DNA from 3 places in the Nocardioides maradonensis genome. Region 2 is predicted to be linked to each of the others. Evidence: predicted binding sites of a transcription regulator. Region 2 holds the regulator's gene; each other region holds the start of a gene.

Region 1 (7,364 bases), on a different contig from region 2:
TGCGCGGGCCGCACCGACTCCGGCGTCCACGCGCGGGGGCAGGTCGCGCACTGCGACCTGCCTGCCTCGGTCGATGAGGGCACCGTCGAGCGGCTGGCGCGCCGCCTGAACGGCGTACTCCCCGGGGACCTGCGGATCCACCGCCTCGCCCCGGCGCCCGGGGGGTTCGACGCGCGCTTCGCGGCGCTGTGGCGGCGCTACGCCTACCGGATCGCGGACGCGCCCGAGCTCGTCGACCCGCTCCGGCGCCGGTACGTCGTCGCGTGGCCGCGCCCCCTCGACGTCGACGCCATGAACGCGGCGGCCGCCCGGCTGGTCGGCCTCAACGACTTCGCCGCCTTCTGCAAGCAGCGCGAGGGCGCCACCACGATCCGCACGTTGGAGGAGCTGTCCTGGTCGCGCGACGCCGACGGCGTTCTGGTCGGCCACGTCCGCGCCGACGCGTTCTGCCACTCGATGGTGCGGGCGCTGGTGGGCTGCCTGGTGGCGGTCGGTGAGGGCCGTCGCGACGCCGACTGGGCCGCGGCGATCCTCGCCGGGCGGCGGCGCGATCCCGAGGTCAAGGTGATGCATGCGCACGGGCTGACGCTCGAGGAGGTCGGGTACCCGGCCGACGCCGAGCTTGCGCTGCGGGTCGAGCAGACGTCGGCCAAGCGCCGATCCGAAGAGGTGGACGGTGACTGAGGACCACTACTTCTCCGCGGACCCCGCTGCCCCCTTCCAGCGGGCTTCCGTGGCGGCCTCGGTCTGGGGGCACTCGCTCACGTTGGTGAGCGGGTCTGGTGTGTTCGCCCAGGGCCGCGTCGACATCGGTACGTCGGTCCTGTTCCGCGAGACCGACCCGCCCGCGGGCGGCCGGATCCTCGACCTCGGGTGTGGGTACGGCGTGATCGGGCTGGCGTGCGCGGTCGCGGCCCCGTCAGCGGTCGTGACCGGCGTCGACGTCAACCGCCGCGCGCTGCTGCTCGCCCGCGAGAACGCCGCCTCGCTCGGCGTGGAGGACCGCTTCTCGGCGTACGAGCCCGCGGAGGTGCCGGCCGACGCGACCTTCGACGAGATCTGGTCCAACCCGCCGATCCGGATCGGCAAGGAGGCCCTGCACGAGCTGCTGCTCACCTGGCTGCCGCGTCTCGTGCCCGGCGGCCGGGCGGTCATGGTCGTCGGCAAGAACCTCGGCGCCGACTCGCTGCAGCGGTGGCTCGTCGACCAGGGCTACCCGACCGAGCGGATCGCGAGCGCCAAGGGGTTCCGGGTGCTGGAGACCGTCAGGGCGTGACGGCCGAGTCGCCGAGCAGCGCGGCGACGGCCGGATCCGTCGCAGGGATCCGCTTCCACAGCGCCAGCAGCAGCTCGGCCGCCGTGCCGGTGAGCTCGACCGGGTCGCCCTCGCCGAAATCGACGGTTGTGTCGACGTCGGTGGCCGACAGCACCAGCCTGCGCGTGAGCGGCTCGGTGCGGGCGAGGCGGACCTGGCGCGGGTAGAACACAGTCGCGACCTCGTCGACGCCGTCCCAGGCGAGCTCGGGTCGCGGCTGCCAGAGCTCCGCCCGGCCGGTGGCGAGCCGGGCGTCGTACAGGTGGACCAGGGTCTCGTGGACCTGGCGACGCTGCCAGAAGCCGACGACCTTGTCCGGTCCGAAGGTCCACGCCGGCGTGCTGGGATCGACGTCCAGCACCGTGATGAGGCCGTGGGCCGCCTCGCGGTAGGCGGCCGCCAGCTGATCCGGAGGAACCGGCTCGGAGGTCCCGGCGGGGTTGCCTTCGGTCACGGCGTGCGCGGCCCAGAGGTGCACCTCGCGCAGGTGGTTGCCGAGGTCGGCCAGCGTCCAGCCGGGGCAGCTGGGCACCGGCGCGTCGAGGTCGCCCTTCTCCAGCTCGGCCGCGAACGCGTCGGTCAGCGTGGTCAGCTCGGCGATCCAGTCCATGGCGCCGATCATGGCAGCGGCGGGGGCCGGAAGTCCGGCAGGAACTCCTGCATGATCGCCCGGAACGGCGCCTCCGCCTCGAGCTGGCTGAGCACGCCGACGCCTCCGAGCCAGGTCCGGTGGATCAGCACGTACGACGGCGGCAGGTTCAGCTTGATGCTCACCGTGTACGCCGGGTCTCGCGGGTTGTTCAGGCGCTGGAACTGCTCGCGCATCCACTCCCGGCTGAACCGGAACCGCTCGACCAGCGTGGGGTCGACGAACGGCGCGAGGTAGTCCATGAGCAGCTGCGGCTCGATCCGGATCCGGTCCTTGAGGAAGCCCTCCTCGCGCAGCCCGGCGATGAGGTGGTCGCCGTCGCCCGCCGCGCAGAGCGTGATCAGCCGGCCCATCGGCGCCGGCAGGCCGCGCTGCGGCAGCCGCGCCACCGCGCCGAAGTCGAGCACTCCGATCCGGCCGAGCCCACCGTCGGAAGCAGGCACGATGCGGAAGTTGCCCGGGTGCGGGTCGGCGTGCAGCAGATCGGTGCGCGCGGGCCCGGAGAACAGGAAGCGGGTGAAGATCTCGCCGTAGTGGTCGCGCTCCTCGGCGGTGCCGTCCGCGATGATCGCGGCCAGCGAGCTGGTGGAGTCGAGCCACTCGGTGACGAGGACCCGCGGGCCGACGGCGACCACGTCGGGCACGACGATGTGCGGGTCGTCGCGGAACGCCTCCGCGAACTGGCGCTGAGCGTCGGCCTCCAGCTCGTAGTCGAGCTCCTCCTGGGCGCGGGCCTGCACCTCCTCGACGAGCGGCTTCATGTCGACGCCCGGGATCAGCGGCCCGATCGCCCGCGCCGCGCGGGCCAGCGTGCGCAGGTCGGCCATGAGTGCGTCCCCCGCGTTGGGGTACTGCACCTTCACGGCGACCCGCCGCCCGTCGTACCAGCGACCCTCGTGGACCTGGCCGATGGACGCCGCGGCGGTGGGGGCGCCGTCCAGCCAGACCAGCTTGGTCTGCCAGTCCTCACCGAGGTCCTCGGCGAGGATGTCGCGCACGGTCTGGGTCGGCATCGGCGGCGCGGAGTCCTGGAGGCGGGTCAGCTGTTCGCGGTACGGCGCCGCCATCTCCTCCGGCAGCGCCGACTCGAGGACCGACAGCGCCTGGCCGAACTTCATGGCCCCGCCCTTGAGCTCGCCGAGCGTGCGGAACAGCTGCTCGGCCGTCCGTTGCTGGATCTCACTCATCACCGCCTCGGCCGGCGCACCGCCGAGGCGCCGCCCGAAGCCGACCGCGGTCCGTCCGGCGTGCGCGAGCGGCAGGGCCGCCAGACGTGCGGTACGGGCGGCTGCCTTGCGGGGGAGGTCGGCCATGTCCCCATTCTGACGGGCGGTCCGTGACGGTGCAGGATGTTTCGCGATGCCCGATCCCTCCGTCCTGCTGCTGCTCGCGCTCGCCGCGTTGGCGGCCGGGTTCGTCGACGCCGTCGTGGGCGGCGGCGGTCTCGTGCAGCTGCCGGCGTTGCTGCTGGGCCTTCCCGGGATGGCGCCGGTGCACGTCCTGGCGACCAACAAGCTGGCCTCGGTGTGCGGCACCTCGGTCGCGTCGGCGACGTACTACCGGCGGGTCCGGCCCGACCCCCGCACCTTCGGACCGCTGATGGCGTGCGCCCTCGTCGGTGCGCTGGGTGGCGCCGTCATCGCGTCCCACCTGCCCGCGTCGGTGTTCCAACCGGTGGTGCTGGTGGTCCTGGTCGTCGTCGGTCTGTACGTCGTCCTCCGGCCGACGTTCGGGGCCGTCACCGTGCTGCGCTTCTCCGGGCATCGGCACGTGCTCGCGGCGATGGGCGTGGGTCTGGTGATCGGCGTGTACGACGGCGCCCTCGGCCCCGGCACCGGCAGCTTCTTCGTGATCACCCTGGTCGGCCTGCTCGGCTACGACTTCCTCGAGGCCTCGGCGAAGGCGCGTCTCGCGAACTGGGCCACCAACATCGGTGCCCTGCTGCTCTTCGTGCCCTCGGGTGCGGTGCTGTGGAGGCTGGGGATCGTGATGGGTGTGTGCAACCTGGCCGGTGGCTACCTGGGTGCTCGGGTGGCGGTCTCGCGCGGCTCCCGGTTCGTGCGGGTCTTCTTCATCCTCGTCGTGTCTTGCTTCATCGTGCGGATCGGGTGGAGCGTGTTCGGGTGAGCATCAAGGTGGACCTGGACGAGATGGCTCGGCTCGTCGGCGAGCGGGGGAGCGGCTACCTGCTGACCACCTCCTCGCCGGCGGTCAAGGTGGTGACGGTGGATCCGGTCGTCTTCGACGGGGTGGTGCGGGTGGTCGGTCCGGGCGGCGGAACTTTGGCCAACGTCGACGCCAACCCGGTGGTCACCCTGGTCTTCCCGCCGACCGAGGTCCACGGCTACACGCTGCTGGTCGACGGCTCGGCGGTGGTGGCGGGTACGGACGTGGTGATCACCCCCTCGGCGGCCGTCCTCCACCGTCCCGCTTCCCACGCGGACGGGCCGCTGCCTCCGGACGGGTGCGGGCACGACTGCGCCCCGGTCGCGTCGTCGTCGGCTGAGTAGCCGCGAGGGCCGGCTGCCCGGTCGTTGGTTGAGTAGCCGCGAGCGCCAGCCGCCCGGTCGTTGGTTGAGTAGCCGCGAGGGCCGGCCGCCCGGTCGTTGGTTGAGTAGCCGCGAGCGCCAGCGAGCGGCGTATCGAAACCAACCCTCGCTTCCTGCGGGGTCGGTGCTTGGCGGCCGCACCGTAGCCGCCCGGCACCCCGCGTCAAGGACGCCTTCGGCGCCGCTGCGCGGTCGCTTCGCGATCCTTGACCCGGGGTCCCGACCGGGCGGCAGGACGGCGCGGAGTCGGCACGGGCTTCGCCCGCGCCGCCGCTCCGCGGCCGCCACAAAACATGCCCTGACCTGCGAAGATACTGGTGGAAACGCTCGATAATCTGTTCGATTCTTGGTATCATCGAGGTAGTTGACCAGCTTCATCTCGGGAGTCTCGATGACCGCGGAACAGGTGCCCTGCCACCCGATCCTCCGCTGCGCCCGCACCCTCGAAACCGAGCTCCATGCCGTCGCCGAGATGCCGGCCGACTACCTGCGCACCCGCGACAAGGAAGAAGCCTTGCTGACCCTGGCGCGGGTCAAGGCCGAGACCGCCGAGCTCGAGCTGCGGCTGCTCGCAGCAGCTGGTGATGTGGCCGAGGAGCACGCCGCCCGCGACGCCGGCACCTGGTACGCCCACGCCACCCACATCACCGCGACCACCGCCCGTGCCGACCTCCACCTGGCCCGCGACCTCCAGGCCCATCCCCTGACCGCTGCTGCGCTGCGGGCTGGGGACGTGAACGTTCCTCGGGCGCGGGTGATCATCCGCGCGATCGACAAGCTCTCCGACGAGGTCGACGACCTCACCAAGACCCGTGCCGAGAAGCACCTCATCAAGCTCGCGGCTACCTACGACCCCCGCGACCTGCGGGTGCTCGGCGCCAAGATCCTGGAAGTGGTCGCGCCTGACGTGGCGGAGGCCGAGCTCGGCAAGGCACTGGAGCGCGAGGAGCAGGTCGCACGGGACAAGTGCAGCGTGAAGCTGCAACGCCGTGGCGACGGGACCACGAAGATCACCGCCCTGGTCCCCGACTCCATCGCCGAACGGCTCACCACCTACCTCGACGCCGAGGACTCACCCCGCGTCACCAAGTCCAGGTCCCGTGGTGAGGCGTTCTGCCGACTCCTCGAAGTGCTCGACCCGAACCGACTGCCCGACCACGGCGGCGACGCCACCACCGTGATCGTGACCATCCCGTTCGACGCGCTGAAGAACGATCTCGGCTCCGCGATGCTCGGCACCACGGTCATCTCGGCGAGCGAGGCACGGCGGCTGGCCTGCACCGCGAAGATCGTCCCCGCCGTACTCGGCGGGAAGTCCGAACCCCTCGACCTCGGCCGGGCCCAACGCTTCTACACCGCGGCCCAGCGCAAGGCCATGCGGCTGCGCGACGGCAGGTGCCGCGCCGACGGGTGCACGATCCCAGCGGCGTGGACGGAGGCGCACCATCTGAAGCCCTGGTCCCAGGGAGGCAAGACCGACCTCGCAGACGGGGTCCTGCTCTGCTCCCACCATCACCATCGGGCCCACGACCAGCGCTACACGATGACCAAGCTGACCTCCGGCGACTACAGGTTCCACCGCCGCACGTGAGCCGACCGCGCGGGTTCGGCGTAGCGCAATGCGCTGGGCGGGAAGGGGGCCATTGACTCCGCGCCCGACCTGCCGACCGGTCGGCTACGGTGCGGCCGCCGTTCGCCAGCCCCGAAGGCAGCGGCAGTCGGGCCTCAGCGCTCGTCCTCGGGCAGCTCGTAGTGCGGCATGAAGCGTCGTACCTCTTGCGGCCAGCCGCACGCGGTCGCGATCTGGCCCGCCCAGTGCCGGGCCTCCGCCTCGTCCGGTACGTCGATGACGGCGAACCCGCCCAGGTGCTCCTTGGTCTCGACGTAGGGGCCGTCGGTGAAGACCGGCGTGCCACTCGACGCGTCGACGGAGAAGACAGGATCAGCCGCGTCGATCCCACCGGTGAAGATGAGGACCCCGCGCTCCTTCATCTCCTTGATCAGCGGCCGCAGCACCAAGGACTTGGCCGCCAGCTCCTCCTCGGTGTGCTCGCCGACCCACTCGTCGTTGAACGCGATGACGTACTCCGGCATGACTCCTCCTCCGTGGGCAGGCTCCAGCAGCCACCCTCCACCCTCACCACGAACGGCGGAACCCATTTCGACACGCCCGTTGCGACATCGGGAGTCGCCCTGGATCGACATCGTGGTTCCTCGGACAGTCCCCTGATCGGTTCACTACGCTCCCGCCCATGGGAGCCGTGAATCCGCTGGAGACCTCGTTCTCGACGGGCATCCTGATCCCGACAGGCACCCTCACCGTCCTGGGCCTCGCCGCGTTGTTCACCGTCGTCTGGCTCTGGATGCTGGTCGACGCGCTGATGCGTCCTGCATCCGTGTGGCGAGCCGCGGATCGGTCCCCGGTCGTCTGGGCGCTGGTGCTCATCCTCCTCGGCTGGCTCGGAGGACTCCTCTACCTGACCCTGGCCCGGCCCTCGCTTCGCAGAGTGGCCGCCGCCACCTGAGCGACGGCGGGGTGGCGCACCTACGACAACGCGTAGAACATCCCGAGAGCGGCCATTCCGAGGTCGGCGGTGATCGCCCCAACGAGGAACCCGCCGCCGAACGCGCGCCACGCTCCGCGGACCGTCAACAGCGCTCCCAGGACCAGCGGAACGACGAGGCCGATCATCAGCGCCGTCGTCTCACCCGGTCCATCGCCGTCGTTCGACGAGCCGTACCAGAGCGCCCAGCCACCGAGGCAGAACGCCTGTTCCGCCCCGCATCAGGCCCAGACTCGGGACTCGGCTGGCTCCGTCTGTTGCTTCGGTCAAGTCCGCTGGGGTGGTGT
Region 2 (7,364 bases):
CGTGCCGGGGATCGAGCGCCACGGGCCGTTGCCGATCCGGTACCGCCCCGCGTAGACGGTGTCGAGGCGCGGCCTGACCACGCCCTTGCGCAGGTAGACGTGGGTCACCAGGAGGTTCGGGTACGCCGCGCCCGCGCTGGTCCCGCTCGCCCGGCCGCCGTCGCCCCACGTCCACCGGTAGCTCGGCGTGGCCTGGATGGTGATGCGGTGGCCGAGAAGGGTCACGGTCCTCGTCGTGGGGCCGGTGTTGGTCGTGTAGAAGTTCGTGCGCAGGTTGACCAGGGTGCGGCCCTTGACGGGCTGGATCTTCAGCACGCTGGCGGGCCAGGAGAGACGCCGGAACGCCTGGGCGACCTGGCCCGGGGTCGGGCCACGGGACGTCAGGTAGCGACAGTGGGTGTCGGTGGCCCCGGCTGAGTCGATGGTCGTCACCAGCACTCCGACGAGATCGTGCGACGGGCTGACGCACGCCGTCGGCACGCAGGAACGGCCACCGACCGGCAAGCAGATCGGGGCGGTTGCCACAACGGTCGCGGAGACCGCGCCGACGTGCCTGTTGCCGCCACAGCCGATCGAGGCGTAACTCAGCGTTGCGCCAGCTCCGCAGGCCCCGGCCGGCCCGTGAGCCACAGCAGAACCCGACCACACGATCGACGCTGCGACGGCCGCGACGATCGTAAGCAAAATGCGAGTCACGACGGCCGTCGCACGACACTCGCCACACGAAGCGCTCCACTTCGGCACACCAGCGTGACCTGAAGCGTCGTCCACCCGCCGGGATATCCACCCCTCTTCCGACCACTTCGATCGAGGACATCCGTGGGCTGGCTGAACACGCGGGCCTGCCAGATCCCGCCGCGCAGGTGGACAACCGATTTCACACGCGAGCGAGATCCGGCCACGTGATAGCCGCCGGCATAGACACCGCGCACTGTCGCAGCAACCGTCGCACAGTCCTTGCAGGAGCGGAGGTTGAGCGCTTCCCATGGAGCAGGCTTCCCCGTTCGCTCCATCGTGTCCATCGCGTGCACCCACCGCCGCAGGAACGCCTGCGGCGTCTCCACCGCGGGCGCTGTCGTGGTCGGGACGAGGGTCGGCGGGGCGCTGGAGAAGTGGGGCTGCGGGTCTCCCCCGCACCCGACCAGCAGCACCAGCAGGACAGCGAGGACGACGTGCTTCATGGACCCTCCCGAGGCGGATTGCCCTGAACGTACGCCGAACCCGACCCGCCCGACCAGCCTCACCACGCACCCTGTGGACAGCGCGAGGGGCCCGATCCGGATGCGGATCGGGCCCCTCGTCTTCCCCTACGTCCGCCGGGGTCGAGGCGACGGACGAGACTGCGTGCGCCTCAGGAGTTCGGGACGCGGATCTCCTGGCCGACGTAGACCATGCCGTCCTCGATCGGGTTGAGGTCCTCGAGGCGCTGCACCATGTCACCGGTCTGCGTGCCGGTCGCCGAGGCCGCCTCGCTCGCGATGTCCCAGAGCGTGTCGCCGGGCTGGACCGTCACCACGTGCACGTCGGGCGTGCCGGAGTGGCTGCCCGCGGCGGAGGCGGAGGCGACCACGAGGCCGACGGCGAGCACCGCCAGCAGGCTGAGCGCGAAGACGACGAGCCGGCCGCGGCGGGTGAGCCGCACCTGCGGGCGGGAGACGTACGCGGGGCTGAAGCTGATCGTGCTCATGGTGGCCTCCGGGGAAGTGGATGCTGGTCCGTGTCCGCTCACCCTGACCGAGGCCGCCGACACAACTTCTCGGCCTGGCTTCGATCAGACGTTCGATCGAACACATGGACGAGCATAGAACACGCATTCGACACAACCGCGGCATTTCGTCGCACGCGTGTTCGACGGCGTGTCGCGACACGCCGCATCGAACACCTGTTTGAGATCCACGGTGATCGGCGTTACGTTCGATCCATGACCAAGAAGGCTGTTCGCCCCGTGAGTGAGCTTCCCGACGGTCCGCCCGACGGCACGGGCCTCACCCCGCGCCAGCAGCGGATCCTGACCACGATCAAGAAGGCCATCGACAAGCGTGGCTACCCGCCGAGCATGCGCGAGATCGGCGAGGCCGTCGGCCTGACGAGCACCTCGAGCGTCGCCCACCAGCTCCGCCAGCTGGAGGCCAAGGGGTTCGTACGCCGCGACCCGCACCTCCCCCGCGCCATCGAGGTGTTCCTCCCCGAGACGCTGATGAAGCGCAAGCCGATCTCGAGCATGGCGGAGACGTCGTACGACGAGACCTCGATCAACGACGCCGCACCCGAGCCCAGCAACGTGCCGCTCGTCGGCCGCATCGCCGCCGGTGGCCCGATCCTCGCCGAGGAGCGGGTCGAGGACGTGTTCCCGCTGCCCCGCCAGCTCGTCGGCGACGGCCAGCTCTTCCTGCTGGAGGTCAGCGGTGAGTCGATGATCGACGCCGCCATCTGCAACGGCGACTACGTCGTCATCCGGCAGCAGGCCACCGCCGAGAACGGCGAGATCGTCGCCGCCATGATCGACGGCGAGGCCACGGTGAAGACCTTCCAGCGCAAGGACGGCAAGGTCTGGCTGCTGCCGCACAACCCGGCCTTCGACCCGATCGACGGCACCCACGCCACGATCCTGGGCAAGGTCACCGCGGTGCTCCGCAAGGTCTGACGAAGGCCCCAATCTTTACTCCGCGCCGGGTCCGGGCGGAGGTGTGCATCCCCTAGATTCAGCAGGTGATCCGCACCTCCGGCCGGGCGCGCGTCCTTTCCCTCGTCCTCGCCGCGACGCTCGCCGGCCTCGGTGCCACCGGCGTCGGCGAGTCGGCGCACGCCACGCCCATCGCCGCCGGCCACGCGCGGCCGAGGATGACCCACGCGCAGGCAACCGACGCCCTCTCCCGCGCCGACCTGCTGTTCCACGGCACCCGGGTCCCGTCGCGTCAGGCGCAGCAGCACGAGGACGCCACCATGCTGCTGCGCGACCTGCGGGCGGCGTACCCGACGCTCTCCCCCGCCGAGCGCCGGCAGGCCGACCGGATCCTCGCCCGGCCGGGCCCCTCCGACCACGACCCGGACTTCCCGGTCGTCTACACCGGCACCCAGCACGAGGAGTGCAGCGCCACCCTCCCGCTCTGCGTGCACTACGACCTGGCCTCCGGCGATCCGGGCGGCCACAACGACACCACCAACGGCGTCGACCCCGCGGACGCGGACACGAACACCACGCCCGACTACGTCGACTCGGTGCTCGCCACGATGGAGCACGTCTGGACGACGTACGCCGCGGCCGGCTACCGGATGCCGCTCGGCGACCTGTCGAGCCCCGACAACGGCGGCGACGCCAGGACCGACATCTACCTCGGCGAGCTCTCCCGGTACAGCCTCTACGGCTTCTGCACGAGCGACGACCCCGCCCTGAACACCGAGTTCGCCGGATCGGCGTACTGCGTGCTCGACAACAACTACGCCCATGCGGAGTACCCGTTCCACACGCCGCTGGAGAACCTCGAGGTGACCGCGGCGCACGAGTTCTTCCACGCGGTGCAGTTCAGCTACAACTTCTTCCAGGACCACTGGATCATGGAGGCCACCGCCACCTGGGCGGAGGACGAGCTCTACACCGACATCAACGACAACGTGCAGTACCTGGCGATGAGCCCGATCACCCGGCCCGATCTGCCCCTCGACTACGGCACGGAACGCAGGACCGTGACCGGCCTGCACTGGTACGGCACGTGGATCTTCTTCCGGTTCCTCACCGAGCGGCTGGTCACCGAGCAGAGCGGTGGTCTCCCGCTCCTGATGCTGCAGATCTGGCGCAAGCTCGACGCCAACACGGACGCCAACCCGAACGCCCCGGGTTACGTGTCGATCTACGGGTTGAAGAAGGCGCTCGCCTCGCACGGGATCAGCCTGACGACCGCGGTCAGCAGGTTCGACCTCGCGGCCCGCCACCCGACGGCATACTTCAGCGAGGCGCGGGCGAACCACTACCCGACCGCCCCGGTGGGGGCCTCGGCCCACGTGGGTCCCGGGTCCAAGGACGTCGTCACCCGCTTCACGCTCAAGCACCTCAGCTACCGCGTGCTGCGGCTCAGCCCGAAGCCCGGGATGAGCCGCGCCTGGCACCTCCGCGTGCACCTGGACCTGCCGCCCACGGGCCGCGGCGGGGCCGCGACGCTCTGGATCACGAGGAAGGACGGCGGCACGTCCTCGCGCCTGATCACGCTCTCCCCGAAGGGCGACGCGACGCTCAGCCTCCACTTCGGATCGGCCGAGGTCGCGAGCGTCGAGATCGAGGTCGTCAATGCCTCGGGACGGTTCACCAGCTGTTTCCCACCGACGCTCTCCACCGTCTTCTACAGCTGCTACGCGCCCCGCGGCCAGGACGACGGCACCCCGGACGTCGTGCGGGCCACGGCGTACCAGGCCTGAGACCGCGACTTCGGGCGGCCACCCGATGACCACGTATGGTCGTCGGGTACGTGTCGTGTCCGGTCACTCGAAAGTCGAAGGTTCCATGCGTCGCAGCAGCAGGACAGTTCTCGGGCTTCTCCTCGCCATCACGCTCGCCGGCTCGCTGGCCCTGGTCTCCCCAGGAGCACAGGCCGCACCGACCCAGAGCCACGCGACGGATCCCAGTCCACAGGCCCTGCTGCACCGCGCCGAGCACGCGCTGGACCGGGTGCAGAAGATCTTCACCGCGACCACCACGGCGGTCCGCGGCGACGCCACCATCGCGCTGCGCAACCTGGCCGAGACCAAGGCGGCGCTGCCGCCGAGCCAGCGTCGTGAGGCCGAGCGCTTCTTCGCCCGTCCGACCGCGAGCGGCTCGAGCTGCCCCGGCGACTACGCCTGCTACCGGTCGAGCGCGACCCGCTACGAGCTGTGCAACTCGCGCATCTGCGTGCACTACGTCAAGCAGGGTTCAGGTCCGCGGCGCGACAACACCAACGGCGTGGACCCCGAGGACAACGGCGCGTCGGGCCGCTGGCCGGGCAAGGCGCACAACGGCGTACCGGACATGGTGGAGTTCACTCTCAAGCAGCTGACCCACATCGACAGCGTCTACCGCAATGCCGGCTACCGCTCGACCCGCGGCGACGGTCACCTGGGCGGCGACTCGCGGCGCGACATCTACCTGGGCAACATCGGCTCCAAGGGCCTCTACGGCTACTGCACCTCCGACGACCCGAAGCTGGCGTTCGACGCCTCCGGGACGAACCACCCCGCCGTCTCGGCGTACTGCGTGCTCGACAACAACTACAGCCGCAGCGAGTTCCCGTACCACACGCCGCAGCAGAACATGGAGGTCACGGCGGCGCACGAGTACTTCCACGCCGTGCAGTTCGCCTACGACTTCGACGAGGACTCCTGGATGATGGAGGCCACGGCGACCTGGGCCGAGGACGAGCTCTACACGAAGATCAACGACAACCGGGGCTACCTGCCGTACGGCCCGATGGGCAAGCCGTCGGTCAGCCTGGACGCGTACTCCAACGCCAGCGGCAACAACGCCTACCTGCACCAGTACGGCACCTGGATCTTCTTCCGGTGGCTGACCGAGCGCTACCCCACCAAGCAGGGCATCCTGCCGACGCTGGTACGCCGGGTCTGGCAGCTGTCGGTCGGCAAGAGCGGCTACTCGGTCGCGGCGATCAAGAAGACGCTGCTCGAGCGCGGCACCAGCCTCGACAAGGAGCTCGGCCGGTTCGTGGTGGCCAACCGGCGGCCGGGCGCCTGGTACCACGAGGGCAACGCCTACATCGGGTCGAAGCTGGCGGGCTCCAGCACCCTCGCGCCCGGCAGCCTGCTGGGCGGCTCCAGCAAGCACTGGGCGCCGAGCCTCCCGCACCTCAGCGCCGCCACGTGGCGCTTCCTGCCGGGCGACGGGGCGACCCACCTCGCTCTCACCGTCGGCGGGAACACCGGCTCCGACGTCGAGGCGGCGATCGTGGTGCACACCAAGGACGGCAAGTACTCCCGTGACGTCGTCCCGGCCGGCCCCACGGCGCGCTCGGTGGCCTTCGACCCGGCGACCGTCGCGTGGGTCGAGGTGTCGCTGATCAACGCCGGCACCCGCTACACGTGCTGGAACCGGACCACCGGCTTCTGGATGTACACCTGCCAGGGCACCTCGCAGGACGACAACCCGGCGGCCACCCTGGACGCGGTCTCGAGCTAGCGCGCAGCGGCGGCGAGGCGGGCGAGCGCCTGCCTCGCCACCGTCGGGTCGGTCGTCGACCACATCGGCGGCAGGCTGGCCTTGAGGAACCCGCCGTACCGCGCCGTCGCCAGCCGTGGATCCAGTACGGCGACCACGCCGCGGTCGGTGTGGGTGCGGATCAACCGACCCGCGCCCTGGGCCAGCAGCAGTGCCGAGTGCGTCGCGGCGACCTGCATGAAGCCGTTGCCACCCGCCTTGTCGGCGGCCTTCTGCCGCGCGCTCATCAGCGGGTCGTCGGGCCTCGGGAACGGGATCCGGTCGATGATCACCAGCTGGCAGGTGTCTCCGGGGACGTCGAGGCCCTGCCACAGCCCGAGGGTGCCGAACAGGCAGGTGTGCGGGTCCTCGACGAACTGCCGGGCCAGCTCGGGCAGCTGCGCGTCGCCCTGCGCCAGCGTGGTCAGGTGCGGCAGCTTGGTGCGGACGTGCTCGGCGGCGGCCTCGGCGGCCCGCCGGCTCGAGAACAGGCCGAGGGTGCGGCCGTCGGCCTTGTCGATCAGGTCCACGATCTCGTCGAGCTGGGAGGCTCCGAGCCCGTCCCGGCCGGGCGGCGGCAGGTGCTTGGCGACGTACAGGATGCCCTGCTTGGGGTAGTCGAAGGGGCTGCCGACGTCGAGGCCGACCCACGGTTCGACGCCTTCCTTGCGAGCGGCGGGGGCGGCGGAGGCCTCCACCCGCTCGGACGGTTTGAGGCCCACCGACGTGGCGATGGTGGTGAAGTCGCCGCCGAGCATCAGCGTGGCCGAGGTGAGGATCGCGGTCTTCTCGGCGAGCAGCTTGTCGCGCAGCTGGCCCCACACCTGCAGGGGCGCGATGCAGAGCCGGGGCGGGATCCGGTCGGTGCCCTCGGCGAGCCACAGCACGTCTGCCTCGGACGCGGCGGCCATGCGCTCGGTGATGCCGAAGACATCCTGCACGCCGGCCTTCGCCTGGGCCAGCCCGGCGTCGGGATCGCTGCCCGCCTCGGCACGCGGGAAGGCCGAGATGCAGGCGCGCGCGGCGTCGCGGACCAGCGCCAGCGCATCGGCGAGCTCCTCGGGCAGGGTCTCGATACGGCCCGCGTCGGTCTCGCCCAGGGCCGCGCGCAGCGTGTCGGCGGCGTCGGACAGGTCGTGGGCGGCCTCGCCCTCGACGTGCTTGACGGCGCGCTTCGCGGCCCGGT
Region 3 (7,364 bases), on a different contig from region 2:
CCCGGGAACACCCGGTGGACGTCGATCGTGACAGGCCACGCGGGGTGGGTCATGGTCGACGAGTGATGGGCCAGGAAGCGTGCGTCGTCGTTGACCGGGACCACCGACCACCCGAGCTCGCGCAGACCGTCGCACACGATCGCGACGTCATCGGGCGCAACGAGCACGTCCACATCGGCGGACGCGTGCGCAGGAAGCAACCCGTGAGCCGCGGGGACGGGCCCCTTGATGGCCAGCACCCGTGCACCCAGATCACGAGCCAGGCGGTCGACCATCGCCTGTCCGAGCGCGACGCCGTCCCGTGGATCGATGTGCACGAGCGTCATTCTGGCCGTGCCGGTCCGACTCCGCTCAGGAAGAGAGGAGCCCACTCACCGTGGCGGTGTTGGCCGGGCCGGAGATCGTGCCGGCGAAGCTCATCTGCGCGGATCCCCCGCCGCCGAGCTCGTTGGCAGGCACCGCGGCGCTGAAGCTCAGAGTCACCGAGGAGTGAGCCGGGATGCCCGCAGCATAGGTCGCCGTGACCCCCGAGGCGGACGACCCCGACAGAACCCACCCGGCGGCAGTCCACGTCGTGGAAGACGGGGACACGAGCTGCGCGCCCTTGTTCTTCTTGATCTTGAACTGGCTCAGCGCGACGGTCAGCGCACCACTGGTGCGGGCTCCGCTGTTGCTGAACACGATGGAGCCGGCAACGGTCGACGACGTCTGCGAGCCGGTCGCCGCCGTGATGGTCAACGTGGAGTGGGTCTCGGACAGGCTCGGGTCACCGCTCGCAGCAAAGGCCGGCACCATGCTGGCGACCTGCACGGCCGGGACCGCCCAGGCGGCGGTCGCACCGGCGCGGATGACCGCGCGACGGGTGCTCTTGGTCGGCGTAGCGGTGTTGTCAGTCATGTGTTGGAGCCCTCCCACAAGGACGAACGTCCCCGGACTCTGGGACAGGAACGGCGGTGCTCCCGGGAACGCGTGAGCCCAACCCTAGGGGCGCGTGAGAGACCAAATCTCAGGAATGCCGGAATCCACGGCAAAAACACCCAGAGACGTACGTAACGTAGGTCACTTCAAGGGGTGAGTGCCACCAGCGATTCCGCTGACAGCTGCTCCAGGAGCGTCATGAGCGCCCGCCCCGGCTCCGGCGGGAGCGGCACCTCGGTGGCGACGCGGTCGAGCAGCTCGCGCAGTCCGATCGGTTGACCTGCCGGAACCATCCGGTGCACCACGGAGGCCACAGGGCTGAGCAACACCACCCGCTCACCGACCAGCACGAGACGCTCGTCGTCGAGATCGAGCACGTCGACGACCGGGAGGGCGCGAACCCACGGGGTCTCGACAAGCTCGACCACCGGAAAGGGCTCGACCACCTGAGTCGGCTCGACCACCTGAGGCCGCTCGACCACCTGAGGCCGCTCGACCACCTGAGGCCGCTCGAGCAGCGAGGCGATGACGGGCTCGAGGGTGGCGACCTCGGCGTACCGGATGCTCCACACCCCGGACGTGGTCGCGAGGACGTCGGTCAGGTAGTGCAGCGGCTCGGGCAGGCGGGCGAGGAACGAGGTCTGGGCAGCCAGCCGGACGATCGCCTCGGCCGGACGGACCCGTTCGACCACCGGCTCGGCGGTGCCATCGCGGTCCAGCAGGACGACCGCGGTCAGCCGGGGAGGTACGCCGGGGGTCAGCAGCCCCGCTTCGTCGGGACCCACCTGACGTTTCGTGCCCGTGCCGGGCACCACCCGGGAGAGCGGCTTGGGGTGCGCGAGGACGTTCCCCGAGCGGTCGACGCCGACGGTCTCGTCCGAGAGGTAGGCCCAGCGTCGACCCAGCTCGGCGGCGGCCGTCGACTTGCCGGTGCCGGACGGCGCGACGAGCGCGACAGCAGCACCCGTGACCGGGTCCGCCAGCCCCGCGGCGTGGAGCATCCAGAGATCGCCGACCCGCGCCTCGATCGCTGCCAGGGTGACCGCCATGGACAGGCTGTGCTGGACCTCGGCGTCCGGGCCACCGGGCGCCACCACCGTCGTGTCGGCGTCTCCGCCCCCCACCACCGCGCGCGACCACAGCCGGCGGAACGACTCCGGCGACGACGAGTCCGAGGGGAACCGGACCTCCACGACACTGCCGAGCGAGGCCACTCGGACGGTGGGGCCGGCCACATCCTCCGGATTCGCCTCCGCCGCCACGCGCTCACTGTAATGATTGCTGCATTGGTCCAGCTTGGTTGGCCTCGTAACCCACGTTGGTTTCGATACGCCCTCGCCTAGCGGCTCGGGCTACTCAACCAACGACACGATCGAACGGGACTTCTCGATGGAACTGCAGGACTACCTGCGCGCGCTGCGAACCCACTGGGTGGGCGCGGTGATCATTCTCGGCTTCGTCCTGCTGGCCGCCGCCGGCTACACGGTCACCCAGCCCAAGGTGTACGCCGCGAACGCCACCGGCTTCGTCGGGACGGGTCAGGCCAGCAACCCGGCACTGGGCCAGGTCTACGACGACCTGGCGAAGTCGCGGGCGACGTCGTACGTCGACATCGCGACCAGCCGCGCCACCGCGCAGGAGGTCATCGACAACCTCCACCTCAGCGACTCGCCGTCGGAGCTCGTCGGCCGCGTCACGGTCCAGCAGCCGACCGACACCGTGCTCCTCAAGATCACCACCAAGGCGGGCACCCCGCTCGAGGCGCAGCAGCTCGCCGACGCGTGGGTGCGGGCCCTCGCCGATCAGGTCGCCTCGATCGAGTCGCCCAACAAGAAGCCCGCGGACGGCACTCCTCGGATCGTTCCCGTGGACTCGGCGGCGCTTCCCAGCAGCCCGGTGTCGCCCAACCCGAAGCGCAACGGGGCCCTGGCCCTCGTCGTGGGCCTGCTGCTCGGTCTCGCCTACGCCGTGGTGCGCCAGCAGCTCGACCGGCGAATGCGGTCTCCCGAGGAGATCGAGAAGCGGACCGGCCACTCCGTCGTCGCCAGCATCCCGGCGGCGCCCAGCCTCGCCCACGAGCGTGGCGGCGAGGGCGGCATCGCCGTGCGCAGCGGCCGAGGCCCGAACACCCCGGCCGCCGAGGCGTTCCGCAAGCTGCGGACCAACCTGACCTACATGCGGGTCGACGACCCGATCCGCTCGATCGTCGTCTCGAGCGCGCGTGCCGGCGACGGCAAGTCCACCGTGGCGGCGAACCTCGCTGCCGCACTCGACTCGACCGGCGCTCCCGTGGTGCTGATCGACGGCGACCTCCGCCGTCCCTCGGCAGCGGCCGCCTTCGGCGTCGACGCGACCGGCCCTGGACTCACCTCGGTGCTCGCGGGCCTGGTGCCGCTCGAGGACGCACTGCAGCGGCCCGAGGGGTTCCGCAACCTCCGGGTCCTCTCCGCCGGGCCTCCGGCGCCGATCCCGAGCGAGCTGCTCGGGTCGAAGGCGATGCGCACGCTCATCGAGAAGCTGCGCGGCGAGGGGTACGTCGTCATCGACGCCCCGCCGCTGTTGCCCGTGACCGACGCGGCCGTGCTGAGCGTCGCCGTCGACGGCGCGCTGCTGGTGGTCTCCTCCGGCAAGACGCTCGACACCGAGATCGACCACGCCGTCAGCTCCATCGAGGCCGTCCACAGCAAGGTCCTCGGCCTGGTCCTGAACCGCGTCAACCGACGCGGTGGCATCGGCGGCTACGGCTACGGCTACCTGTACGACGGGTACATCAAGGACGACTCCGACGGGCAGGGCGGTCCCGCGAGGAAGCCCGCCCGTCGCCTGGGCGGCCGACGCGCGAAGTCCCGCGCCTGAGCCCGTGGGCTCCCGGGTCCTCGCCGTCAAGGCCGCCGTCGCGGTCTCGATGACCGGCGACCGGGTGACCCTGCTCGACCTGGACCGGCTCGAGCTGCCTCCGCTGGTGCTGGAGGGATCGGCGGCCTCGGTGTGGCGGGCGATCGACGGGGTGTCGTCGGTCGACGCGATCTGCGACGACCTCGCCGACGCCTACGAGCTGCCGGTCTCGACGATCTCGGCTGATGTCGTCGCGCTGCTGGAGGATCTCGTGGGGCGGGGACTGTTGGTCGAGGTGGGGGACTCGGGCTCCGCGTCCGACTCCGGCTCTGACCCGGGTGCTGACGGGTAGGTGCCTTCGGGGAGTCACAGGCTCTCGGGGTGCTCGACGGCGGCCGCACCTTAGCCCGCCGTCCCCCGACCGCAAGGATGCTCGCTGCGCTCGCCCCGCTGCGCGGCGCCTGCGGCGTCCTTGCGGTCGGGTCCCTGACGGCGGGCAGAACGGCGCGGAGTCGGCACGGGCTTCGCCCGCGCCGCCGCTACGCGGCCGCTCGACCCGGGCACGCGTGTCACGCCGGGGTCTCGACAGGCTCGACCACCTACCCGGGCTCGACCACCTACCCGGGCTCGACCACCTACCCGGGGCTCAGCCACCCACACAGGCGCCACCACCGACCTGCGGTCCCTGCAATTGTGGGTCTGACCTGGGGAAATGTCCGAAATTTCGGTGGTGATTCTGTTCGAACAGGTGTACACTGGAGGCAGTTGATCGACCTGTCTCGGAGGGCTCGTCATGACCACGATCTCGGTGTCTTCGCACCCGGTCGTGGCCTGCGCGCACGAGTTGGAGTACAGGCTGCACGCCGTGGCCGGCGTACCTGTCCACCTGCTCGGGGTGGCTGAGAAGGAGGACGCTCTCCGCACCCTCGCCCGGGTCAAGGCGGAGGCGCTCGAGCTCGAGCTGCGGATCCTCGCGAGCGCGACGGACGTGGCTGCCGAGCACGGCGCACGCGATGCGGGCGCCTGGCTGGCGCACGCCACGAACATCAACCACTACACCGCCCGCGCGGAGCTCCGGCTGGCCCAGGCGCTGGAGCAGCACCCGCTGACCGCCGACGCGATGCGCGAGGGCCGGGTGAACGAGCGGCAGGCGCAGGTGATCATCCGGGCGATCGACGTCCTGTCCGACGAGGTCGACGGACCCACGCGGGTCCGGTGCGAGCGCGACCTGGTCGCGATGGCGAGCACCCTGGATCCGCACCAGCTCGAGATCATGGGCAGGAAGATCCTCGAGGTCGCGGCTCCTTGCCAGGCAGAGGAAGAGCTGGGTCGGCTGCTGGAGCGCGAGGAGCAGGCCGCCGTCGACGGGTGCTCGGTCAAGGTCCGCCGGCTCGGCAACGGCGTCGCTCGGATCACCGCCCTGATCCCGGACGCGATCGCCTCCCGGCTGACGACGTACCTGGACGCGCACACCAATCCGCGGGTCTCGACAGGCTCGACCAACTACAAGGGCTCGACCAACTACGGGGGCTCGACAGGCTCGACCAGCTACGGGGGCTCGACCAGCTACGGGGGCTCGAGCAGCTACCTGGGGGTGCGCCGAGCCCGCGGTGAGGCGTTCCTGATGCTCCTTGAGCAGCTCGATCCCGCCGGTCTCCCCGACCACGGCGGGGACGCCACGGCCGTCGTGGTGACTATCCCGTTCGAGACGCTGACCAGCGCCCTGGGCTCCGCCACCCTCGACGACGGCACCCTGATCTCCGCATCCGAGGCGCGGCGGCTGGCGTGCAACGCCCGCGTGCTGCCGGCTGTGCTCGGCGGGAAGGGCGAGGTGCTCGACCTGGGCCGCGCCCGGCGCCTCCACTCCCCCGCACAGCGCAGGGCGATGCGGCTGCGCGACAAAGGATGCCGCGCCGAAGGGTGCTCGGTGCCGGTCGCGTGGACGGAGGCCCACCACCTCAAGCCCTGGTCCGAGGGCGGGCCGACCACCGTCGACGACGGCGTGTTGTTCTGCGGCCACCACCACCGGCGCGCGCACGACAGCAGGTACCGGATGGCCAGGCTGCCGTCCGGCGACTGGCGGTTCCACCGGCGGACGTAGGCCGGCTCGGGTCAGCAGGCGGAGGCGAGCGTCGTGACGCTCGGCTGCTCCTCGATCGACGGCGTGGTCGTGACGACGGCGCCGCCGCGCTGGCCCGCGCCCGCACTCATCGTCCATCCCACGTGGACCTGCTGGCCGGGGTCGAGCTGGAGGAAGGTCATGCCGACCTGGCGGCCGTCCTGGTCGACGGTCTCCAGGTGCGACTTGCGGCCGTCGATCGTGAAGCCGGACAGGCTGCCGCCTGTCGGGGCGAAGATGCGCAGGGCGACCAGCTGGGAGCCGGGCTGGATGCCGTACACCCCACCACCGGTGATGTACGCCGGCAGCCGGGCCGCGTCCTTCGGGGCGGTCGAGCTCAGGGTGGCCTGGCCGGTGAGCTGCTGGGTGCCGCCGGTGCACGAGGTCGGGCTGACCTGGACGGCGGAGCGCAGGTAGTACGACATCTTGGCGCCGGTGGTGTCGTTCAGGGTGACGGCGACGCGGGGCCGGTCGTCGTCGGTCGGCGGGTCGAGCTCGCCGGCGATCGCCGTGCCGGACAGGTCCTGCTGCTGGGCGTCGTCGAACAGGTGCACCGCCAGGCGGCGCTCGGAGGTGGCGCGGGACAGCGCCGACATCAGCGCCTTCGGCGACCCGGCGCCGTCGGTGAACCGCTGGAAGGCCGTCGCCGCCACGCCCGCGAAGAAGAGGTCCTGCTGGGCCGGGTCGGGCAGCCGCAGGTAGGTCCGGTGCAGGAGCTCGTCGACCACGTCGGCTCCGGTCAGGTGGACGCCCGCCACATCGATCGGGCCTGTCGCGTCCAGCAGGTAGGCCATCGTGACGGTGTCGACCATCACGACGCCGTCGAGCCTGGTGGCGGGGAAGCGCTGCTCGGAGCGCGCCCGCATCAGCGCCGCCGCACGCGGGACGTCCGGGGTCATCGTCATGTCCCGGAAGTCGGTGCCGAGCAGGCTCGAGTAGAGCGTCCTCTCCGGCTTGGTCAGCGGCAGCGCCGGCTTCGCGGTCTGGCCGAACGAGGCGCCGGAAGCCTCGCGGACGATGCTGAGGTGGCCGTCGCGCGCACGGAGGTAGACGACGACACCGGGCAGACCGCCCGTCCCGCGCACCTCCGCGTTGTTCTCCAGCGCGAGCAGGTACGTACGCGGCCGCCGGTCACCGAGCAGGGTCGGCAGCAGCGTGGTCGCCCGGTCCGCCGAGGCGAGCGCGGTCGCCGCGCTGTGCACGTCGTCGCGGAACTCGGTGAACCTGGCGGCGAGCGGACCGACGTACCCGCTGCTGTCCTGGGCGGACAACTCCTGGTCCGCCCGTGCGAAGGAGGCCTGGGCCTGTGCGACGGGACGCCGCAGCGCCCGGAAGGCCTCGAGGTCGATCGCACCGTTCTTCGGCAGCAGGCCGTCCACCCGGTGCGAGACCGCGACCAGCGGCTCGATGCCCTGGCCGGCGAGGTCGTCCAGGACCCGGCTGGTGACCCGCACCCCGTCGGCGTCGTCGCCGAAGAAGGGCAGCGCGGTGA

What was found. Region 2 encodes LexA, which represses DNA repair genes until DNA is damaged. Its sites were predicted from a motif close to TCGAACANNTGTTCGA; they were not measured.
Region 1: a site for LexA is predicted at 4,841-4,856, ahead of ACYVAQ_RS22830 (HNH endonuclease signature motif containing protein). Genes of this name have one in related genera too.
Region 3: a site for LexA is predicted at 4,494-4,509, ahead of ACYVAQ_RS05895 (HNH endonuclease signature motif containing protein). Genes of this name have one in related genera too.

What each region holds. Positions count from the first base shown of each region.
Region 1 is NZ_BAAHAZ010000028.1:31,573-38,936, forward strand. Features, by position in the region: gene truA (tRNA pseudouridine(38-40) synthase TruA) at 1-684, shown strand, start outside; gene ACYVAQ_RS22805 (class I SAM-dependent methyltransferase) at 677-1,276, shown strand; gene ACYVAQ_RS22810 (maleylpyruvate isomerase family mycothiol-dependent enzyme) at 1,266-1,925, opposite strand; gene ACYVAQ_RS22815 (ABC1 kinase family protein) at 1,934-3,277, opposite strand; gene ACYVAQ_RS22820 (sulfite exporter TauE/SafE family protein) at 3,324-4,091, shown strand; gene ACYVAQ_RS22825 (pyridoxamine 5'-phosphate oxidase) at 4,088-4,474, shown strand; gene ACYVAQ_RS22830 (HNH endonuclease signature motif containing protein) at 4,905-6,104, shown strand; gene ACYVAQ_RS22835 (YciI family protein) at 6,239-6,607, opposite strand; gene ACYVAQ_RS22840 (hypothetical protein) at 6,766-7,038, shown strand; gene ACYVAQ_RS22845 (hypothetical protein) at 7,059-7,205, opposite strand.
Region 2 is NZ_BAAHAZ010000010.1:188,541-195,904, reverse strand. Features, by position in the region: gene ACYVAQ_RS14050 (hypothetical protein) at 1-432, opposite strand, end outside; gene ACYVAQ_RS14045 (LysM peptidoglycan-binding domain-containing protein) at 1,352-1,687, opposite strand; gene lexA (transcriptional repressor LexA) at 1,922-2,644, shown strand; gene ACYVAQ_RS14035 (MXAN_6640 family putative metalloprotease) at 2,710-4,410, shown strand; gene ACYVAQ_RS14030 (MXAN_6640 family putative metalloprotease) at 4,496-6,160, shown strand; gene ACYVAQ_RS14025 (ATP-dependent DNA helicase) at 6,157-7,364, opposite strand, start outside.
Region 3 is NZ_BAAHAZ010000004.1:137,386-144,749, reverse strand. Features, by position in the region: gene ACYVAQ_RS05920 (nucleotidyltransferase family protein) at 1-317, opposite strand, end outside; gene ACYVAQ_RS05915 (hypothetical protein) at 352-897, opposite strand; gene ACYVAQ_RS05910 (hypothetical protein) at 1,065-2,180, opposite strand; gene ACYVAQ_RS05905 (tyrosine-protein kinase domain-containing protein) at 2,308-3,774, shown strand; gene ACYVAQ_RS05900 (PqqD family protein) at 3,779-4,105, shown strand; gene ACYVAQ_RS05895 (HNH endonuclease signature motif containing protein) at 4,547-5,854, shown strand; gene ACYVAQ_RS05890 (DUF4012 domain-containing protein) at 5,866-7,326, opposite strand.